3 regions of the Halomonas huangheensis genome follow, and region 3 is predicted to be linked to each of the others. Evidence: predicted binding sites of a transcription regulator. Region 3 holds the regulator's gene; each other region holds the start of a gene.
What was found. Region 3 encodes sigma-54, which starts transcription at its own class of promoters, with help from an activator protein. Its sites were predicted from a motif close to TGGCACNNNNNTTGCTNT; they were not measured.
Positions count from the first base shown of each region.

Region 1: the regulator sigma-54 is predicted to act here: its motif matches at 2,403-2,420, upstream of speB (agmatinase).
Region 2: the regulator sigma-54 is predicted to act here: its motif matches at 2,643-2,660, upstream of AR456_RS00590 (P-II family nitrogen regulator).

Region 1 covers NZ_CP013106.1:450,243-455,347, reverse strand. The annotation lists gene AR456_RS02155 (YfcC family protein) at 1-416, opposite strand, end outside; gene AR456_RS02150 (sigma-54 interaction domain-containing protein) at 796-2,223, opposite strand; gene speB (agmatinase) at 2,535-3,485, shown strand; gene AR456_RS02140 (YjiH family protein) at 3,559-4,944, shown strand; gene AR456_RS02135 (5-guanidino-2-oxopentanoate decarboxylase) at 4,997-5,105, shown strand, end outside.
Region 2 covers NZ_CP013106.1:123,770-128,874, reverse strand. The annotation lists partial or broken gene AR456_RS20755 (IS630 family transposase) at 1-193, shown strand, start outside; gene AR456_RS00600 (YifB family Mg chelatase-like AAA ATPase) at 446-1,951, opposite strand; gene AR456_RS00595 (accessory factor UbiK family protein) at 2,060-2,401, opposite strand; gene AR456_RS00590 (P-II family nitrogen regulator) at 2,722-3,060, shown strand; gene AR456_RS00585 (ammonium transporter) at 3,141-4,391, shown strand; gene AR456_RS21665 (hypothetical protein) at 4,511-4,636, opposite strand; gene glnK (P-II family nitrogen regulator) at 4,809-5,105, shown strand, end outside.
Region 3 covers NZ_CP013106.1:1,621,770-1,626,874, reverse strand. The annotation lists gene lptA (lipopolysaccharide transport periplasmic protein LptA) at 1-488, shown strand, start outside; gene lptB (LPS export ABC transporter ATP-binding protein) at 485-1,210, shown strand; gene AR456_RS07295 (RNA polymerase factor sigma-54) at 1,512-2,924, shown strand; gene hpf (ribosome hibernation-promoting factor, HPF/YfiA family) at 3,084-3,392, shown strand; gene ptsN (PTS IIA-like nitrogen regulatory protein PtsN) at 3,399-3,884, shown strand; gene rapZ (RNase adapter RapZ) at 3,975-4,856, shown strand; gene AR456_RS07275 (HPr family phosphocarrier protein) at 4,860-5,105, shown strand, end outside.

The DNA of each region.
Region 1 (5,105 bases), 1.2 Mb from region 3:
CCAAAGAACCCGTAGATGAAGGTACCGACGGTGATGATGACATTGCGGCGCTCGACTCCGGCCCGATGCACGGCGACACCAATGGCATTCTCCAGCGCACCTGTCTTCTGCAATATGTGAAAGAGTCCACCGGCAATGAACACGATGAATAGATACAGAGAGGCCTCATTCAGCCCCCGAGGAATCGCCACAAAGATATCGAAGGGCGATAGCGCAGCAACATCGGTAAGGTAATGAAAGGAATCCGGCACCACCCGAGTTCGACCATCCATCATCACCCGCTCGTATTCACCGGCAGGAATCAGGAAGGTCAACGCATAGGTTGCCAACAGAATCAGAAAGATCAGCACCATCGGGTCAGGCACTGTGCGGTACCACTTCTTGCGCTGTGATAGCGCCTGGTCTCGCGTATTCATATGGTTGTCCTTGTTGAGAACGCAAGGGTCCCGTATCGCGTCCAGCCAATGGCCTGCGGTACCGGACACCGGGGGCAAGATCGTCTCCCGGACAGCAGAAGTGTCCTGACGAGCCATTCATGACAGACAATTTATCATGATAAATTGTTTTTTAACGCTATCACTGCCACCCGCCAGCGCGCAAGATAGGCAGATGCAATTTGTTTGTATCGGGGGGGGGGGAAGAGGGAAGAAGGAAGGTCGAAGAGGGAAGATAGGAGCGGTAAGCGCCGAGTCTCGAGCTGCGAGACAGGAGCCATCCAGTGCTTACCGCTGGTTTACAGACAAGAATTCGGGATGCGGGGGTTAGTTCTCCCTTCTTTCCCCTTCCCTCTTACTTCTAACCTTCCCCCACCCTCAACCCATACTGCTTGAGTTTGCGCACCACGCTGGGTTGGCTGATCGCCAGCCGTTCGGCGATGGCATAGGTCGATGGCAATGTACTGCAGAGTTCCGCGAGGATATCGCGCTCGACTCTGGCCAGCACGGCCTTGAGTCCTTCGTCTTCCATCAGGTTCGCGGAGCTGGCGGTCGCTGTCTCGGTCACATCCTGCGCGGTTTCTCTGCGTGGTGCTTCAGGGCCGCAGGGGTCCAGGGCGCGGGCATGGATAACATCGTTGCTGGCCAACCAGCCACGCTCCAGAACATTTTCCAGCTCGCGAACATTGCCCGGCCAATCATTGCCCATCAATACCTGCCAGACATCACGGGACAGAATCTTGTCACGTCCGTAGCGCTCATTGAGTTTCGTCAACTGATACTCGACGAACCCCGGAATATCCTCGCGCCGCTCACGCAGTGGAGGCAGCGTGACAGGAATCACATTGAGGCGGTAATACAGGTCCAGACGAAACAGTCCTTTCTCGACCCGTTCGGCCAGATCCAGATTGGTGGCTACCACCAGCCGGAAATCGACTCGTCGCGAGCGAGAATCGCCCAGCCGCGTGATACTGCCATCCTGAATCGCCTTGAGCAGTTTGGTCTGCACCGCCAGCGGTAGCTCGCCGATTTCATCGAGGAACAAGGTGCCGCCGGCCGCCTGTTCGATAAGCCCGATCCGTCCTCCCGGCGCGGCACCGGAAAAGGCTCCCTGGCAATAGCCGAACATCTCGGATTCAAACAGGCTCTCGGGAATCGAGGCACAGTTGACGTCGATAAATGGGCCGCTATGTCGCGAGCTCCAACGATGCAGCTGTCGTGCAAAGGCCGTCTTGCCCACCCCGGACTCGCCCAGCATCAACACCGTAGCATCCGTTGGCGCGACGCGACGCAACAGCAATGCCACTTCATGCATGACTCGGCTCTTGATCTGCAGATTACCGATCTCGGACTCCAACGCAGCGACCTCATCATCCAGATCACGGCTACGCTTGAGATGGTCACTGAAGCGCTGCTGCAGCAATGCATATTCCTGCTGCAGCATTTTCAGATCGGTCATATCCATGGAGCGGCTGACCACCGCCAACAGCTTGCCGTTATCGAATACCGGATAGGCTTGAGCGACCACACGTCGCCCGGTACTGGTCTGCTGTTCAACTTGTGCCGGCTGTCCGGTACGGATCACCTCGAGACTCACCGAAGGCTGCAACACACCGGATGCTTCCAACTGCTGCACCGTAGACGAGCAGAGTTCTTCACAGGAGACACCGTACACCGCCGCCGAACCGGGGCTGACATCGTGAATGCGGCCATTGGCTTCGACGATGAAGAAGTGATCACGGGCAGTATCGATGATGGTACGCAGGATCTGGCTGTCGAAATCGCTCATGGCTGATTCACTTTTGCATCACTGATTCGAAATTGTATCACCCGTCACGCCAATGTGATCAATAAATGGATCGGCTGCTGGTCAAGCACTGCCTTATGAGGCATCCAAGCCATCACCAGCGACGTTTCTGCTGGTATCCGCCACTCCAGAATAGACCTTAGTCGTAAAATATCAGTTATTGGCACGCCAGGTGCTAGTAGCTGTTCACCTGGCGCACAGCCTGCGCTCTGACCATGAGTTGTTATGCCCCAGCGTAACTCATGAGACTGATCACAACAGAATCTCACAGCCATCAAACCAAGGAAGCCTTCATGAGCGATTTCAATCAGCCTCTCGGCGGGAACACCATGCCTCGCTCTGGTGGCCCCGCCACCATGATGCGTCTACCGACACAGGAAACTGCCAAGGGGCTCGACGCTGCCTTCATCGGCATTCCGATGGATATCGGCACCTCGAATCGTCCCGGCACTCGCCTTGGCCCGCGTCAGATTCGCGATGAGTCCCGCATGCTGCGCCCCTACAACATGGCCACACGCTCCGCTCCTTTTGACAGTCTGCAGGTCGCGGATATCGGCGATGTGCCAATCAATACCTTCAACCTGCCAAAGAACCTCGACATCATCAGCAACTTCTACGACGAGGTTCTCGCCCATGACTGCGTGCCGTTGACTCTTGGTGGTGACCACACTCTGACCTGGCCGATCCTGCGTGCCATCGCAAAAAAGCACGGTCCGGTCGGGCTGATTCATATCGATGCCCATGCCGACATCAATGAGCACATGTTCGGCGAGGAAGTCGCCCACGGCTGCCCGTTCCGACGCGCCCAGGAAGAAGGCCTGCTCGACAGCAAGCGTGTGGTGCAGATCGGACTGCGAGGCACCGGCTATGCCGCCGAAGACTTCGACTGGTGCCGCGACCAGGGCTTCCGTGTCGTTCAGGCAGAGGAATGCTGGTACAAGTCGCTCGAACCGCTGATGGCCGAGGTTCGTGAACAGATGGGCGATGGTCCGGTGTACATCTCCTTCGACATCGACGGTTTGGACCCGTCCGTAGCGCCGGGTACCGGCACCGTCGAAATGGGCGGTCTCACCGCTCAGCAAGGTCTGGAAATCGTGCGTGGGGCCATGGGACTGAACATTGTCGGCGGCGACCTTGTCGAAGTCGCCCCTCCCTACGACCCCAGCGGCAACACTGCCCTGATGGGGGCCACGCTGCTGTACGAAATGCTGTGTGTTCTGCCTGGCGTCAAACGCCGCAGCTGATCGCTCGATAACGCAACTGACGAGCGCCGCCGCGTGCGGCGCATCAACATTACAAGACCAACGAGTGATGCTTATGTCTTCCCAATTGCACTCCGCAGACACGCTTGCCAGTGACACAGTACCTATCAGCCTGGCCGGGATACTCAAGTTCGCTGTCCCGTCCGTGATCGGGATCCTGCTGTTCCTGGTTCCCTTTTCCACTGGTGAGTCGGTCAATATCGGCATGGGCATGGCCGCTGACTGGCTCCAGACTACCCTTGGCACTGCCCTTCCGGCGATTGCCGTTATCGTCCTATGCCTGTCCGCCGTCATCAGCCTGCTGGTATCACTGACCAGCCCGGGCTGGGCACAGCAAAAGGCCGTTCAGGAACTGTTCAAGGTCTCTCCGCTGTGGCTGGTGACTCGTGTGCTGGGCGCCATCTTCGCCACTCTGACCTACTTCCAGATGGGGCCGGAAATGATCAGTTCAGCCTACACCGGCGGTGTCATGCTCAATGACCTCGCACCGGTGCTGCTGACCTTCTTCTTCTTTGCCGCCATTCTGCTGCCGTTTCTTGTCGACTTCGGCTTCATGGAATTCATCGGCAGCCTGGTCCGTACCCCGTTCCGCATGATCTTCGGCCTGCCGGGGCGCAGCGCCATCGACGCCACTGCCTCCTGGATGGGTTCCGGTACCGTGGGGGTGCTGATCACCACCCAGCAATATGAACAGGGCTTCTACAACAAGCGTGAAGCCTCAGCCATTGCTACCAACTTCTCCATCGTATCGATTGCCTTCGCGTTGCTGGTGACCAGCTTCACCCAGATCAACCACCTGTTTGTGCCTTTCTATCTGACCGTAGTTGTGGCGGGCCTGGTCGCTGCCGTTATCGTGCCACGCATACCGCCGTTGTCACGCAAGTCCAATACTTACTACGAACCGGTGGGTTGCCAGATTCGAGAGGAAAACACCAGTCAGCAGAACCTCCTGCGTTACAGCCTTGGCATGGCCGTGGCACGTGCTCAGACGGCTCCGGGACCGGCCAGGCTGATTCGCAGCGCACTGTTCAACGTCGCCGACATCTTCTTCGGCCTGCTGCCGATCGTGATTGCGATTGGCACCGTGGCGCTGATGCTGGTCGAGTACACTCCGGTCTTCGATTGGCTGTCGATGCCGATGGTGCCGGTACTGGAATGGATGGGCATTCCGGAAGCCGCCAAGGCTGCGCCTGCCACTCTTGTAGGTTTCGCCGATATGTTCCTGCCAGCGGTACTGGCCAAGGACATCGACAGTGAGCTGACTCGCTTCGTGATTTCCTGCCTGTCGCTGACACAACTGATCTACATGTCGGAAATCGGCGCACTGCTGCTCAAATCAAAAATCCCACTCAAGTTCTGGGAGTTGGTGGTCATTTTCATTCTACGCACCGCCATCACGTTGCCAATCATTGTTGTCATGGCTCACTGGCTGGTGGGCTGAAGGCCGCGCCTTCGTAACACACCAGCCCCTCCGAATACCAAGGAAACCACTCATGACCTGTGCTGAACTGCTTATTCGTCTGCTTCGCGACACCTATGGAGTGGATACCGTGTTCGGAATTCCCGGTGTTCACACCGTCGAACTGTATCGTGTGCTCGAAG
Region 2 (5,105 bases), 1.5 Mb from region 3:
GGATGTCACACCGTGTACACCTGGTCTACCTATCCGCGTACTCACCGGAGCTGAATCTGATTGAAATTCTGTGGAGACAGATGAAGTACACATGGCTGCCGCTAGGGCATATCTTTCGTTTGACCGACTCTGTGATGAGGTGCATCGGCTCTTGGCTGACTATGGAACTGATCACGTTATTAATTTTGAATAGGCACTTATCAGCGACGAAGCCAACCGAGTGTTCAGCTGTTTCGCACTGCCAGTACTGATCGGTGACCAGATCGTGACCGTACTCGATATCAAGTCCGATAAGCAGCAGCAAAATATACTGGTACAGAAATGGACATGGATAGCACCGCAGAACGCTATGCTACGTGAAGCCACTAAAGCAGAGCTTGATCAATTCTCGAGCGCTTTCAGTTGGCTTTAAGCAGTTCCTCGCCCCGCCCAAGGGCACCCAGCACTACCGCCCCTTGAACAACCTATCCAGCTGTCGATAGCCAATCGCCTCGATCAGTTGTTCACGGCCGGGGCGCTCCAGGCCGACGAGGTCGGCCAGAGTCAGGGCTACGCGCAGTATGCGGTGATAGGCGCGTGCGGAGAGCTTCAATCGGTCAAGTGTATCGGCCAACCAGGCACGGTCCGGGGCGTTGAGCGCGCAGACTTCATCGAGCCGACGGCCGCTGAGGCGAGCATTGATGACGCCACGTTGCGACTGACGCTGACGGGCGGCCATGACTCGATCACGCACGGCCTGGGAGCTCTCTCCACTCTCGGTGGAGGTCAATTGCTTCGCCTGCAGCGCGGGTACCTCGACCTGTAGGTCAATACGATCCAACAGCGGCCCCGAGACCCGTGACTGATAGCGCTGGATCTGGTTGGCGGTGCAGACACAGGACTGGCGCGGATCGCCAAGATGCCCACAGGGACAGGGATTCATCGCCGCTACCAACTGAAAGCGCGCCGGATAGCAGCGCTCGTGATTGGCCCGTGAAATATGGATCTCGCCAGACTCCATCGGCTCGCGCATGACTTCGAGCACATGGCGGTTGAATTCGGGTAGCTCATCCAGAAACAGCACTCCGTGATGGGCCAGAGATATCTCCCCCGGACGCGGACGACTGCCGCCGCCCACCAGCGCGACGGCGCTGGCAGTATGGTGGGGGGCACGGAAGGGCCGCTGACCCCAATCCTGCTCAATCGCCATGCCGCTGACTGAGCGGATCGCCGCGACCTCAAGTATTTCGTCCTCTTCCAGCGGCGGCAGGATTCCGGGTAGCCGACTGGCCAGCAGGGTCTTACCGGTACCCGGCGGGCCAGCAAACAACAGGTTATGCCCGCCCGCTGCTGCCACCTCCAGCGCATGGCGTGCCTGATGCTGGCCACGAACGTCAGCCAGATCGGCAATCTCGATCGATGGTGGTGCAGGCTCCTGCGGCTGGTAGGGGGCAATCAAGGTCTGACCCGCAAGATGAGCCACGACATCCATCAGGTGCCGGGCCGGGAAGACTTCGAGGCCGCCCGCCAGGGCCGCTTCGGCGGCGTTGGCCTCGGGCACGATCACCTTCCTCCCGGCACGACGCGTGGCCAGAGCGAACGGCAGCATGCCGGTGACCGGTCGTAGATGGCCATCCAGTGCCAGCTCTCCGGCGCATTCGATATCGGCAAGGGATTCTGGAGGCAGCTGACCGGAGGCGATCAGCAACCCCAGCGCGATAGGAAGATCAAAACGCCCGCCTTCCTTGGGCAGATCGGCGGGCGCCAGATTGAGGGTGATGCGGCGCAGCGGGAACTCGAAGCCTGAGGTGGTCAGTGCGCTGCGCACTCGCTCACGACTTTCCTTGACCGCCGCTTCCGGCAGCCCAACCAGCGTCATACCCGGCAGGCCATTGGCCAGGTGGGCTTCAACATGAACTTCCGGGGCTTCCAGCCCCAACCCGGCCCGGGTAGTGACAATCGCCAGAGTCATGGGCGCTCCTTCGCCTGATGAAAAACACCGGCATCGATACCACCCGACTATTGGCGCTGGGTCTTGTCTTACTTGTGACGGACTTGCCCGTGACTGCCCTGCCTGCGATTACTGATCCTGAGCCTTGCCGTGCTCGGAACCGGTGTCTGCCTCGGTGCTGGCATCGGCCTGTGTAGTGCTGGCATCCGCATTGTTGGAAGAATTACGCCCTTCAACAGCGGCTTCGAGACTCGCCACCTGCTTCTCCAGTGCCTCAACCCTTGCACGGGTGCGCTGCAGAACGTCCATGAGAATGTCGAAATCCTCACGAGACACCAGTTCCAGACGGTCAAAGGCGCCGCGCACGACTTGCTGCACGCCTTTCTGGATATCTTCCGGTGCCTGAGACGCGCCCTGCAGGCGCTCGCCAATCTGCTGCGCCAGGCGGCTGATACGGTCCTGACTGACCATGATGCCTCTCCTTGTAAAACCAGTGTGTGCCTAACGACAGGATACGCAAGCCTGACGGTCAGCGCATGCACTGAACGCGTTAGTCGAGCTTCGCTAGCGCATAGCCCGCCCTTGATTGGCGCATATACCACCATACGGTGAACCAAAACAGTGCACCTGTCGTGACAGGGTTTTGTGCAACTGCGAACTTCCGCCACCGAAAACATGATAACTCGTTGAATTAAAGTAACTAACACCAGTTTGGCACACTTTGCGCACTAACGAGTTATCAATGCACAAAGCGGCGACAGGCCGCAACTTCTCCAGCAGGGAGTTCTGGTATGAAACTGATCACCGCCATCATCAAACCGTTCAAGCTGGACGACGTTCGCGAGGCACTCGCCGACAACGGCGTTCAGGGAATCACGGTGACTGAGGTCAAGGGCTTCGGTCGCCAGAAGGGTCACACCGAGTTGTATCGCGGCGCGGAATACGTCGTCGACTTCCTGCCCAAGGTGAAAGTCGAAGTCGCCGTCGACGAAGGCCGTCTGGACACCGTGCTCGAGGCCATCTGCAACGCTGCCAACAGCGGCAAGATTGGTGATGGCAAGGTCTTTGTCACACCGCTGGAAGACGTCATCCGTATCCGCACCGGAGAGCGCGGTGCTGACGCCGTCTGAAGCACTCTTATAGTCCCTACGCATGTTACCTACGCAGGCCTTTCGCTCCGACACACGACTCGATACAAGAGAGAAAATCCATGGTCGATATCAGTGAACTGAGTTACGCGCTCGACACTTTCTACTTTCTGATCTGCGGCGCCCTTGTCATGTGGATGGCAGCAGGCTTCGCCATGCTCGAAGCAGGTCTGGTGCGTGCCAAGAACACCGCCGAGATCCTGACCAAGAACATCGTGCTGTTCGCCGTTGCCTGCACCATGTACCTGTTGATCGGCTACCACATCATGTACTCCTCGGGTGAAGGCGGTTTCCTGCCGAGCATCGGTTTCCTGCTGGGTAGCGAGAACAGCGTAGATGCCGTGCTCGCAGGTGGCGAAGATGCCCCCTACTACTCCGCACGTGCCGACTTCTTCTTCCAGGTCGTGTTCGTTGCCACCGCGATGTCCATCGTCTCCGGTGCCGTCGCCGAACGCATGAAACTGTGGGCCTTCCTCGCCTTCGCGGTGATCATGACCGCGGTGATCTATCCGGTGTCCGGCTACTGGACCTGGGGCGGTGGCTGGTTGTCTGCCGCAGGTTTCTCCGATTACGCAGGCTCTGGCATCGTGCACATGGCAGGTGCGGCAGCAGCTCTGGCCGGTGTGCTGGTACTCGGGCCGCGTCGGGGCAAATACGGCAAGAACGGTGCGATCTATGCCATCCCCGGTGCCAATATGCCGCTGGCGACCCTCGGTACCTTCATCCTGTGGTTGGGCTGGTTCGGTTTCAACGGCGGCTCCGAACTGAAGATTTCTGATGTTTCCTCGGCCAACAACATGGCTCAGGTACTGGTCAACACCAACGCTGCTGCCGCAGGTGGTGTACTGGCCGCGCTGATCCTCGCCAAGGTGTGGTTCCGCAAGGCTGATCTGACCATGGCGCTCAACGGCGCGATCGCTGGCCTCGTGTCGATCACCGCAGACCCGCTGTCACCCAGCGCGCTCAACGCGACCCTGATTGGTGCCTTCGGTGGTGTGCTGGTAGTGATTGCCATCGTTACGCTCGACAAGCTGCGTCTCGACGATCCGGTCGGCGCGATCTCCGCCCACGGCGTAGCCGGCATCTGGGGCGTGATGGCGGTACCCATCAACAACGCAGACGCTACCTTCGGTGCACAGATTCTGGGTATCGCTGGCATCTTCGCCTGGGTATTCGCTGCCAGCCTGGTGGTATGGCTGGTCATCAAGGCGATCATGGGTATCCGCGTCAGTGAAGAAGAAGAATATGAAGGCGTCGACCTGGCCGAATGTGGTCTCGAAGCCTACCCCGAGTTCAACGTCGCCAAGAAGTAACCTCAAGGTTACCCGCGACACCAGTGAGCTGGCGTGCTCCACCTGGCCCCTTCGGGGGTCTTTTTTATGGCTGGTCTCAGGCAGCGAGCTTCGCGCCACGGGCCACGAGTTGCTCAATGTCATCTCCATGGCTCACCGACAAAAGCTCCGAGGCTCAGCCCAGGCGCAGCGGAATACTCCTTGTCCTTGTCCTTGTCCTTGCCCTTGCCCTTGCCTTGGCTCGCCGCTCGTAACTCATAGCTCATAGCTCATAGCTCATAGCTCATAGCTGAAGCATTCTCACACTGGCACTTTTTCAATCGGCCTCTCCCGGAGTATGCTTGTCACACACTGTATTCAGGAAGTGAGCACAACTGGCGCCCATCTCGGCCAGACCGTGCCGAATCTTCTCCCCACGGACAGCAAGAGGATTACGCCATGAAACTGGTGACCGCGATTATCAAGCCATTCAAGCTCGACGACGTCCGTGAGTCGCTTTCGGAAATCGGTGTGCAGGGCATCACCGTCACCGAGGTCAAGGGCTTTGGTCGTCAGAAGGGCCACACCGAGCTGTACCGTGGTGCAGAGTACGTCGTCGACTTCCTGCCCAAGGTCAAACTCGAGGTCGCGGTGGACGACAGCATGGTCGAACAGGTGATCGATGCCATCACTCAGGTCGCCAACACCGGCAAGATCGGCGATGGCAAGATCTTCGTCACTCCGCTGGAGCAGGTT
Region 3 (5,105 bases):
TGGCCGCTGGCCTGACCAGCTCTGCCGTATCAGCGCTCGACAGCGACCGTAACGCCCCGATCCAGGTCGAGGCCGACCGTCTGGATCTCGATGACAGGGCCGGCACCGCCGTCTATACCGGTGACGTGCGCATCCAGCAAGGCAGCATGATATTGACCGGCAACCGTGTCGAGATCCAACGCAATGACCAGGGCGAATTATCGATGGCTACAGCTACCGGTGAGCGTGCCTACCTGGAACAGAAGCCTTCTCCGGAAGAACCCGTGGTCAAGGGCTGGGGACGCAAGGTGGTCTATCATGTCGCCGAGCGCCGTATCGAACTGATTGATCAGGCTGAACTGCACAAGGCCAACGACACCTTTGATGGTGCCTACCTCGAGTACTTTCTGGATCGCCGTGTGGTTCAGGCACGTTCGAGTGCTGACGGTGTCGATGGCACCCAGCGCATTCGCATGACCCTCGAGCCGGAGAATCAGAGCAACCAATGAAGACTCTTCACGCCCGCAATCTGGCCAAGAGCTACAAGCGTCGTCGCGTCGTCCACGACATCAGCCTATCGATTTCCCAGGGATCGATTGTTGGTCTTCTCGGCCCCAATGGGGCCGGCAAGACGACATCCTTCTACATGATTGTCGGACTTGTGCGCGCCGATGCTGGCGAGATTGCCATCGACGATCATGACCTCAGCCGCTCGGCGATGCATGAGCGCGCCCTGGCGGGCATCGGCTACCTACCCCAGGAAGCCTCGATCTTCCGCAAGCTGTCGGTAGCCGACAACATCATGGCGATTCTTGAGACACGCAAGGATCTGGACCGTAAAGGCCGTGAAAAGAACCTTGAGGGCCTGCTCGAGGACTTCCACATCACACACATTCGCGACAACCCCGGCATGAGTCTGTCTGGTGGTGAGCGACGCCGCGTCGAAATTGCCCGCGCCCTCGCCACCGAACCGGCCTTCATCCTGCTCGATGAGCCCTTTGCTGGGGTCGATCCGATCTCGGTCGGCGATATCAAGTCAATCATCCGCCAGCTCAAGGAACGCAATATCGGGGTGTTGATCACCGACCACAACGTCCGTGAAACCCTCGATATCTGTGATCACGCCTATATTGTCGGTGATGGCCAGATCATTGCTGAAGGCAATGCCGACGACATTCTCGCCAACAAACGGGTCCGCGAAGTGTATCTGGGCGAGAATTTCAGGCTATAAGCACCGAGCCTGTGAGCGTCGAGTAACGAGCTATTCAACACCGCCGCATAGAGCACAGACAGAAGCCCTTCGGGATTCAAGATCGAGCGTAGTCGAAAGCTCACCACTTGCGAGGTTACTTACCGCTTATGGCTTACAGCTTATAGCTACCCTCCGCTCCTGGCTTTTAGCTTGGACCAGGCATCCCCACCAGCCTTGCTCAAAAAAGTCAACGCTTTATCGCCATGTTGGCAAGGGACTTGCATGGCATACTTCTGATGAGTAGGGTAAAGCCTTCTGTCATCAGCAACGGACCTCTCGCATGGCCCTGAAGGCGTCACTGCAACTGCGGTTGGGTACGCAGCTCACCATGACCCCGCAACTGCAGCAGGCAATCGCCCTGCTGCAGCTGTCTACGCTGGATCTTCGCCAGGAGATTCAACAGGCCCTTGAGGCCAACCCCATGCTGGAGCTGGAAGACGACTTCGGCGAGCAGACCGCCAGCGAAACACCGGAAGATGACTGGGCCGACGAGATACCGAGCGAACTTTCGATCGATAGCGACTGGTCGGATACCTACCAGGACTCCGGCAGTTCCTCTGCCGGCAGTGGCGAAGGCCCCGACTTCGAACGTCAGGCATCCTCACAGTCATTGCAGGGTCACTTGAGCTGGCAATTGGCAATGCTCGACATCGATGCTGACGACATGCGCATCGCCGAATCACTGATCGATGCAGTAAACATCGACGGCTATCTCAACCAACCGCTCGAAGAAATCCACCAGGGCCTTCAGCAACAAGGATTCGACAAGCTTTCGCTGAAAGAAGTTGAAGCCGTTCTCAAGCGGCTCCAGCTGTTTGAGCCAACAGGTGTCTTCGCTCGCGACTTGCGTGAGTGCCTGTTGCTGCAACTCGACACTCTGCCCCGAGAGACTCCACTACTGCCCCAGGCCGGACGTCTGGTACGTCAGTTTCTCGAAGCATTGGCCAGTGGCGAGCGGCGCCTGCTCAAGCGACGTCTGGGACTCGACGATGACGGGCTGGACAGTGTCATTGAACTGATCCGCAGCCTTGATCCTCGACCAGGCAGCAGCTTCGGCGACAGCAACGTCGACTATGTGGTACCCGACCTGATCGTGCGCCATGGCAGTGAAGGCTGGCAGGTTGAGCTCAATCCAGAAGCCATGCCGCGCCTGCGCATTCAGCCCGACTATGCAGCTCTGATTCGTCGTGCGGACCGCAGCCAGGACAACCAGTTCCTCAAGGATCATCTTCAGGAAGCACGCTGGTTGCTCAAGAGCCTCTCCAGCCGTAATGACACACTGCTCAAGGTGGGCCGTGAGATCATGCTGCGCCAACTGGACTTCCTTGAGCAGGGCGAAGCCGCCATGAAGCCTCTGATTCTCGCTGACATAGCGGAGAAGGTTGAGATGCATGAATCAACCATCTCTCGCGTAACCACCCAGAAGTTCGTACATACTCCGCGCGGCGTGTACGAACTCAAGTACTTCTTCTCCAGCCAGGTCGGCAACGACGGCGATGCCCATTCAAGCACTGCCATCCGAGCCAGAATCAAGAAGCTGGTTCAGGACGAACCTCCACGCAAGCCGCTCTCTGACAGCAAACTGGTGGAGCTGCTGGCCGAAGATGGTGTTCATGTCGCGCGACGGACCATTGCCAAGTACCGTGAGGCCATGCACATACCATCATCCAGTGAGCGTAAACGTCTGCGCTGATCATCGCCCACTGCCCCAGATCGAGCAGTTCTCTACCTATTCCCCATGACCACCAGAACCTCATCTGTCAAGGCTTGATAAGGACTTGTGCTCAGGGGGTTTGCAAGGCGGCAAAAAGGGTTACAATCGATCTACCATTGCTAGAGCAAGGAGCCTGTCATGCAAGTCAATATCACCGGCCATCACGTCGAACTGACCGACCCGCTGCGTGACTATGTACAAGAAAAGCTCGCTCGAGTGGAGCGTCACTATGACAACATCACCAATGTTCAGGTGACGTTATCTGTAGAAAAGGAGCGCCAACTTGCTGCCTGTACACTCCATGCTGCCGGTGCTGACCTGCATGCCGACGCCCAGGATGGCGACATGTACGCTGCCATAGATGCACTAGCCGACAAGCTTGACCGCCAATTGGTCAAGCACAAGGAAAAATCTCAAGCCCGTGCCCAGGGCGCTGGACTTCGCTGATTCCTCATGACATTGGATGCCATTCTCCCTCCCGAGCGCACGCTGTTCGATGTGCCGGGAGGTAGCAAGAAGAGGGTGCTGGAGTTCTTCAGCACCTTCATCGCCCAAAACACGCCTAGCCTGGATAGCCAGGAAGTATTCAGCCGCCTGATTGGCCGAGAACGCCTCGGCAGTACCGGGATCGGTAACGGAGTTGCCATTCCGCATGCGCGTAATCCGCATTGCAAGGCACCGATCTCCGGGTTTCTAAAGCTGGCGGACCCCATTGATTTCGATGCGATCGACGGAGAACCCGTTGATCTGATCTTCGTGTTGCTGGTGCCCGAGGAAGCCGACGAGGCTCACCTCGCCCTACTCGGCCAGGTCGCCGGCGTGATGAACGACGCGGAGACTCGCCAGCGGTTGCGCCAGGCTGGCTCACAGCGCGAACTGCACGAAAGGTTGCAGGAGGCTATTCTTCGCAGTGCCTCCGCCCGGGATAGCGACGGCTGAGTACCGGCTGCCGCTGCGCCCTTCCGTCACCGTCATTTTGTCACTCATTGCCAGGCATCGCCCTGGCGACCCTTGAGCGGGAGACTGTAAATGCAACTCGTGATCATCAGTGGCCGATCTGGTTCAGGCAAATCCGTTGCATTGCAGGCGCTTGAGGATCTGGGTTTCTATGCCATCGACAATCTCCCGGCCATGTTGCTGGGCTCGCTGGTCGGCGAACTCGAAAACGGACATTCGAAGCGCATCGCTGTCAGCATTGATGCTCGCAATCTTCCGGAAGCTCTGCAGCGCTTCCCAGCGATGCTCGAGGAATTCAGGCAAGGAACTCTGCACTGCCAGGTGGTGTACCTGACCAGTGATGCAAGGATACTGCTCGAACGCTACTCCCACACTCGACGCCGCCATCCGCTGACACGCTACAGCGACATGACGCTGGCCGAAGCCATCGATAGTGAAGAGCAGGCACTGTCCGGTATCCGTGACGTCGCGGACCTGGTGATCGACACCACACGGCTATCGGTGCATGAGCTCCGAGCCAGAATCGCCGAACAGGTTGCTGGACATACTGCAGGCCGTCTGACGCTGACAGTGGAATCCTTCGGCTTCAAGCGTGGTGTACCACCGGACGCCGACATCGTCTTCGATGCGCGCTGCCTGCCCAATCCTTACTGGGACCCTACATTGAGGGACTCCACCGGATGCGACCAGGTCATCATCGACTTTCTTGAAGACTATCCAATCGTCGCTGAAATGCAGACGGATATACTTGCCTGGGTACAGAAGTGGTTGCCGCAGTATGAATCCAGCCAGCGCAGCTATCTGACCGTTGCCGTTGGCTGCACCGGAGGCCAGCATCGCTCGGTGTATCTCGCCGAACGCATCGCCAGGGCACTCGCTGCCCAACAGTCTCGTGTACGTCTGCGCCACCGGGAACTCGGTCAACAACGCCTCCTCGACTCAACCGGAGACTAATGCATGCCGAGTCGCCAGCTCACGCTGACCAACAAGCGTGGCCTGCATGCCAGAGCCGCCACTCGACTGGTACAATGTTGCCAACCCTATCAATCCAGTGTCACAGTCCGTCACGGCACACTTTGCGGTGATGCCAGCAACATCATGTCTTTATTGATGCTGGCCGCTCCCTGTGGCACCGAACTCACCATCGAAGCAGAAGGCGACGATGCCGAAGCCGTACTCGACGCGCTGGAAGCCCTGTTTGAC